2 regions of the Butyricicoccus pullicaecorum genome follow, and region 2 is predicted to be linked to the other one. Evidence: predicted binding sites of a transcription regulator. Region 2 holds the regulator's gene; the other holds the start of a gene.
What was found. The regulator NrdR, encoded in region 2, represses ribonucleotide reductase genes. The targets are predictions, from matches to a motif close to CACNANATNTNGTG.

Region 1: the regulator NrdR is predicted to act here: its motif matches at 1,855-1,868, upstream of nrdJ (ribonucleoside-triphosphate reductase, adenosylcobalamin-dependent).

What each region holds. Positions count from the first base shown of each region.
Region 1 is NZ_NFKK01000005.1:119,864-123,281, reverse strand. Features, by position in the region: gene nrdJ (ribonucleoside-triphosphate reductase, adenosylcobalamin-dependent) at 1-1,680, opposite strand, end outside; gene B5F17_RS06325 (YoaK family protein) at 2,044-2,715, shown strand; gene B5F17_RS06320 (Cof-type HAD-IIB family hydrolase) at 2,762-3,418, opposite strand, start outside.
Region 2 is NZ_NFKK01000003.1:207,072-210,489, reverse strand. Features, by position in the region: gene fabD (ACP S-malonyltransferase) at 1-617, shown strand, start outside; gene B5F17_RS04185 (suppressor of fused domain protein) at 679-1,293, opposite strand; gene nrdR (transcriptional regulator NrdR) at 1,347-1,805, opposite strand; gene B5F17_RS04175 (sugar phosphate isomerase/epimerase family protein) at 1,909-2,697, opposite strand; gene secF (protein translocase subunit SecF) at 2,759-3,418, opposite strand, start outside.

The DNA.
Region 1 (3,418 bases), on a different contig from region 2:
CTCTTCGCGCTCCATGCCGGTTGCGTTCACCATGTCCTGCCAGCCGGTCAGCGAGCAGCCCAGCAGCTTGTCGCGCTGCTGTACAGCGTTCCACTCGTGAATTTCCAGCTCACGGCAGGTCATACGGTAGCCTGCACGTGCGGACAGGCGCTGTGCTTCCAGCAGGCCTGCACGGTCAAGGGTGCCGTCGGGCTGAACGAAGGCCATGACGTTGACCGTCGTCAGGTTGCACAGGCCGTGGTTGTCCAGCAGAATCTCGCCGCAGGGGTTGACGCCGTTGAAGTTCGGACGGCGCTTTGCGCCTGCCTCCTGGTTGACCCAGCCCGGCTCGCCCGAGTAGCGCATCTGCTGCAAGTGCCAGTGCAGCTGTTCACGGGTGGGCTTATGGGTATAGAAAATCGAGTTGTTGCTCATCTGACGGTGCGCGATCGACTTGTCGATCTCCCAGCGGTCACCAACCTGCTTGTACAGGTTGCTCTTTGCCTGGATGCAGGTCGGGTCGTCCTGATCGATGAGGCCAATCTCCGAGGTACGGCGCACGCCGCCCGAAACCACGTTCTCACCGATGATATTGGCGATATCCAGCAGGTCGATGGGCTGGAGCTGGGTGCGGGTCTTACCGTCACGCGCACCGGCCTGACCGATGATCTTGTGAATCTTATCGATCATGCGCATCATGGACTGGTAGCCCGATGCCGTACCGCCGAACACTTTGAGCTTTTCGCCCTTGGGACGGATATTGCTGTAATTGACCACGATATGACCGATCTTGTTGTACTCGTTGTTGTAGAGCAGGTTAAAGTACGCGTCGAGTGCCTGTGCCCAGCCCTCCTTGGAGTCGCCGATGGTGATGTAAGCGGTATCGCCCGAGAACGTGAGGTTGGTGTACTCCAGACGCTCGTTCTTGGGCACTTCCTGATACATCTCGTGCAGCAGCTTTAAGTTGGTGCGCACGCGCGGCAGCTTGGCTGCGTCCGACTTGAGCACACGCACGCCGACACCCGAGCCGACCATGAGCAAATAGAACAGGTCGTGGTATGCGTGGAAGTTGTCGATGACCTCAAAGGCGCAGTTATAGTTTGCCATCGGGTACTGTTCACCGACGCGGGTCTCACCTACCCACAGGGTACGGCCGGACAGGAACTGCTTCATCTCATAGATGTTGCGGTACAGCGCCTCGGCCTCCTCGCGGCTGGTCTTGGCCAGCGAGCAGTTATACTCAACCGCACGGCGCACGGTCTCCCACCAGAACTCACGGCGTCCGAGGTGGGACAGGTAACGCGAATAAGTACGCGAGTAGACGAACGAGCCCAGCTGCTGCATGGGGCCGGGCGCGTGCTTGAAGGGGCTCAAAAACTCCTTGCGCAGCAGGCCGTCGCGGTGCTCATACAGACCGCGGCTCTTTTCCTTGTCCATGCGGTACAGAATGTATGCCTTTGCTACGTCAAATCGTCCGGCTTCAAACAGGGCACGCTCTACCAGATCCTGTACGGCCTCGATCTGGATGATCTCGTCCGGCTGATCGGCAAGGTGCTTTTCAATGTGTGCGATGGCATCGGTTACCACCGACTCCTCATAGTTTCCAGCCGATACCGCGGCCAGTCGGATGGCGCGCTCGATAAAGCGGCCGTCATAGGGTACAACTTTACCCGTACGTTTTTTTACATACTTTACTCTCACGTTTTCGGGCTCCTTCCAGACATTCAAAACGCCCCGCAGCAGGCAGGGGCGTCAATAAGCTTTCTCTATTGTAAGCGTTTTTGCGCCCGAGCGAAAGGGCAAAAGCATACGAAATTCCGGTCGAAAACAGCTCAAATTCCTATCATCCCGTCAACACCCAAGTGAATTTGTAACCGCTAGATATGGTATCTATTTCCTGTTTCCCACACATTCCCTATGCTTTCCAGCTGATTCTCCCCCGTTTTGGCCATTCTGACATCCTTCTTTGTCCCTTCTGCGGCACTTGCGCGGGCAGGGCGACCTGCGTATAATAGGACTCGGTAAAAATAACCCCGTTTGTCTCGTATAAGGATGTGACCCCCCATGAAAAAACAGATGTCCGATTCGCTCACGCTCGCGGTCTTTCTGACGCTTGCAGGCGGATTTCAGGACGCCTACTCGTACAACTGCCGCGGCCAGGTATTCGCCAACGCCCAGACCGGCAACATCGTCCTGCTCGGTCAAAACCTCGCAACCGGTCACCCTGGGCGTGCGCTGCACTACCTCTTCCCGCTTTTGGCCTTCATGCTGGGTGTGTATCTGGCCGAACTGGTGTGCAGACGCTATCAGAACAGCACGCGCATCCACTGGCGGCAGACCATCCTGCTCGCGGAAATCGTGCTGCTCGTCATTGCCGGACTGCTGCCCCAGTCGCTGAGCGTCGCGGCCAACGTCCTGTTATCCTTCGCCTGTGCCATGCAGGTCAACGCTTTCCGCAAGTTCCGCGGACTGCCCTGCGCGACCACCATGTGCATCGGCAATATGCGCTCGGCTGCCTCGCTGCTGTGCGGTTACCACACGACCGGTGACCCCGAACTCAAGCGCAAAAGCATGCACTATTACTTCGTCATCGCGGTCTTTGCCGTGGGCGCCGCCATCGGCGCTGTGCTCACTCAGCGCATCGGTGAGCGCGCCATCTGGATTGCAGCCGGATTGCAGCTCATTGGCTTTTTGCTCATGTTCGCCCACGAACCCGACCCCGTTCATATCGACTGACAGAAAAAACGCTCCCGATTGGGAGCGTTTTGTTATATGTTCGGTTTTATGCGTCCTGTTCCATGACCCAGGCAATCGCACGTTCAATGCCATCGGTGTTGCAGGTTCCGGTTACAAACTCTACCTGCTCCTTGACATGATCGGAGGCGTTGCCCATCGCAATCGGGTGGCGCACGGCGTGCAGCATGTTCAGATCGTTGTCCGAGTCACCGATTGCCGCGGTCTCGTCCATCGAAATGCCCAGCTCCTGTGCCAGCCAGCGAATGGCCTCGCCCTTACCAGCACCCTCGGCCATGATCTCGAAGTTATCCGGGCCAGAGCTTGTGAAGGTCAGTCCGGGCAGTTCGCTCATCCACTCCTTTGCACGGCGCTTCTTGTCCGCGTCCATGCTCCAACCCATGAGCTTGGTGACGACACCCCCACAGGATGCGACATCCCCGACCAGATCATCGGTCAGGTGCAGCATGCTGCCCGGCACTTGAAAACCGCGCATCTTAGAGAAAATCTGCTCATAAGTATCGTTGGTCATCCAAATCTCGTCGTCCACGTACAGGAACATCCGCAAGCCGCATTCCTCACCGCGGCGTACAGTCTCGGCTGCTGTTTCACGCGGAATCTGCCAGACCTTATGGCGCTCGCCGGTCATGCGGTCGACGATCACCGCACCGTTCGAGCAGATCAGCCAGCGGTCGCACGCGGTATC
Region 2 (3,418 bases):
CAGGCATTCTGTCCGTTGAGGACGGCATTCGTCTGGTACGCCGCCGCGGACAGCTGATGCAGCAGGCAGCGGATTCCATGGATGGCTGCATGGCAGCGATTCTGGGACTGGAAGACGAGCAGGTTGAGCAGGCTTGTGCATCGGTCGACGGCATTGTGTTCCCTGTAAACTATAACTGCCCGGGTCAGCTGGTTATCGCCGGTGAGCGTCCGGCGGTTGAAAAGGCAATTGCAGCTTGCAAGGAGGCTGGTGCACGCCGTGCCCTTCCCCTCGCAGTCAGCGGTGCATTCCATACCAGCCTGATGGCTGAGGCTGCAAAGGAACTGCGTGCATTCGCGCAGGATCTGACCGTACACGAAGCAGTGATGCCGATTTACACCAATGTAACGGGCGAGAAGCTGGAAGTTACCGATCTGCCCGCACATCTGGAGCGTCATATGTGCTCTCCGGTACGCTGGAAGAGCTTGGTTGCAAACGGCATGGCTGATGGCCTAACCACTGGTGTTGAGATCGGCCCTGGCAAGACTCTGGCTGGTTTTGCTAAGAAGATCAGCAAGGAACTGACCGTGCGCACGGCAGAAACACCGGAAGATGTTGCAGCAGTTGCTGGCGCATAATTCAGAAAAAGAAAGGCGAAATAAAATGAAAAGAACCTGACATTTGTCAGGTTCTTTTTGGTTATAGAATGGAATCTCGAGTATAATCGGTCAGTCCATCGGGTAACTTCTCAAGCAGCGCGGAGACCGTTGTTTTGCCATCTACAAGGGCTTTCAGCTCGGCATCGGTTGCACCGACCAGCTGCACAAACTGTACCTTGCCGTTCGGTGTATCCATCGTACCCAGCCCATCTTCCATGGTTAAAAATCCGGTGATTTGCGAACTTCCGTCCGCATCAATGCCGGTGGTCTGGCCGGTGTAAATATACTCTTCGGGAGAGAAAATATCGCCGTCTTCAAAAGACATGCGTGCGAGCGTCTGCAAAATGCCGCAGATGTTTTTATATTCCTTGTCGCGCTTGCGGATGCCGTCTTTTTTGAGCTTTAACGTCAGTTCAAAGCCCAGACCGCTGTATGCAGCATGCTGAGATTCCTTTTCGTAGAGCTCGGAAAATCCATAGGTGACAAAGTGGTAGTACGAACCGCCGTCGTAAATGCTGATGCCGTCGAGCGGGTCGTTGCCGCCCATACGATAGCTCAGAACTGGTGCATAGTGGATTGGATCAGTTTGGTCAGGGTATAAGGTGAGCATGGCCTGCGTAATGGCGTCCCAACCGCTGGTTTCGGGCATATCCATGATTATATCATCTCCTTATCACGAAAAAGCGGCCAAAAACAGGCCGCTTTTGCTTACTTCTTGTTTTGCAGCAGAGAATTGAGCTCTTCCAGGAAGGTATTGATATCCTTGAACTGACGATAAACCGACGCGAAGCGCACATAGGCGACTTCGTCGACGTTTTTCAACTCCTGCATGACCATTTCACCGATTTTCTGGGAAGAAATTTCGGTTTCCAGTGTACCGAACAATTTTTGTTCGACGGTATCTACCAGTTGCTCCAAGCGTGCCTGAGGTACCGGGCGCTTTTCGCATGCTTTCATCACACCGCTGAGCAGTTTATTACGATCATAAGGCTCACGGGTGCCATCACGTTTGACCAGCATAAGGGGCAGGCGCTCAATCGTCTCGTAGGTTGTGAAACGCTTGAGGCAGTGAAGGCATTCGCGTCTGCGGCGGATGCTAGTTCCCTCGTCTGTCGGTCGAGAATCTACGACCTTGCTGTCGGGGTAATTACAGAACGGGCACTTCATAAGATCACTCACTTATCTTCACATAGGTTCATGCATATATTTTACCATAGAACCAATCTGCGGCAAAGAGGTTTTTGCAAAAATCGCAAAAATCTTTGAGGGCTCAATATAATTTTGCGCGAAGCAAATCGCCTGCACATTGTACCTGAAAATCGTCAGAAAAGTTTGCAGAATAGACCTCAATGAGCATCTGATGGTCGTATTGATACCGTTTCAGCGATTGCATGAGCAGGTCATAATCCATACTTCCCTCCCCTGGCAGCAGACAGCTGTGGGTGGTATCGTAGTCGTTAATATGGATATTGCGCAGACGATTTCCCATCACATCCAGATAAGCCGACCAATGCTGACCGGCACGGTTGGCTTGCTTGATATCTAAGGTATAGCGCAGTTCCGGGACATGTTCGGTCAGCAGCCGCAGATATTCCGGATCACGGGATTTACACCATGCGACGTTCTCCTGTGTCAGCGTGATCCCCTCCTGCTGCGCCATATCGCATAACGTGTGATAGACCTCATAGGTGCGTTCCATGTGTTCAAACAGAGTCTCCTGTGCCATGAAACGCTCTCCGTGAAAGGTCAGATATTGAGCGCCCAATCGTGCTGCGGCACGCATGTACTTGCGGTATTGCGTCAGTCCATCTTCTGTTCGGCGCGCATAGTTTGAGAATAAAAGCATGCCTTCCATCAAAGACGTGTATGGATGAATGGAGATGATTTCGATACCGTTGTGATCGGTTGATCGTTTCAGCGTATCCAGAAAAGACGGATCATATTCGCTTTCGGTGTTGAAGAAAATCTCGATGACCGAGAAGCCGAGGGATGCAATCCGGTCAATGGTTTCCTCGAGCGGCTGCGGATAAAAACAAGCGGTGGAGATGCCGAGGCGCATGGACGCCCTCCTTTCGTGAAAGAAAAGAAGGACACCAAAACGGTATCCTTCTTTATGGTTGTTATACGCGGCGCTTCTTGAAGCGCTTTCTGAAGAAAGCCCACAGGGAGCTGGACAGGAAGATGGACGAATAAGCACCAGATACAATACCGATCAGAAGCGGCAGCGTGAAGTTGCGCAGCGACGGCACACCCAGAATGAACACCATACCGATGGTGAACAGCGTGGTGAGCGTGGTATTGATGGTACGACCCATGGTCTGCCAGATCGAACGATCGGCAATCGACTCGAAGCTTTCCTTGCGTGCGGTGCGCAGGTTTTCACGAATACGGTCGAATACGATGATCGACGCATTGATCGAGTAACCGAGAATGGTCAGCGCACACGCGATAAAGTTCTGGTTGAACGGCAGCTGGAAGATGACATAGACCGACAGCATGGCCAGAAGGTCATGAATCAGGCAGATGACAGCAGCCAGACCAGAGGTAAACTCAAAGCGGAACGAGATGTAGACGAGCATCAGAACAACGGCAACGATTGCAGACAGGAAAGCTGCCTTCTTCAGGTCGTCACCGACCGTCTTACCGACGTCTTCGTTGGAGATCAGATCGTCATCGGTCAGACCATACTTTTCCTGCATCGCAGCGATCACGTCTGCACGCTGCTCACTGGTGAGGCTGGTCGAACGGATGATGACTTCGTTGTTCTCATCGCCCGTAAT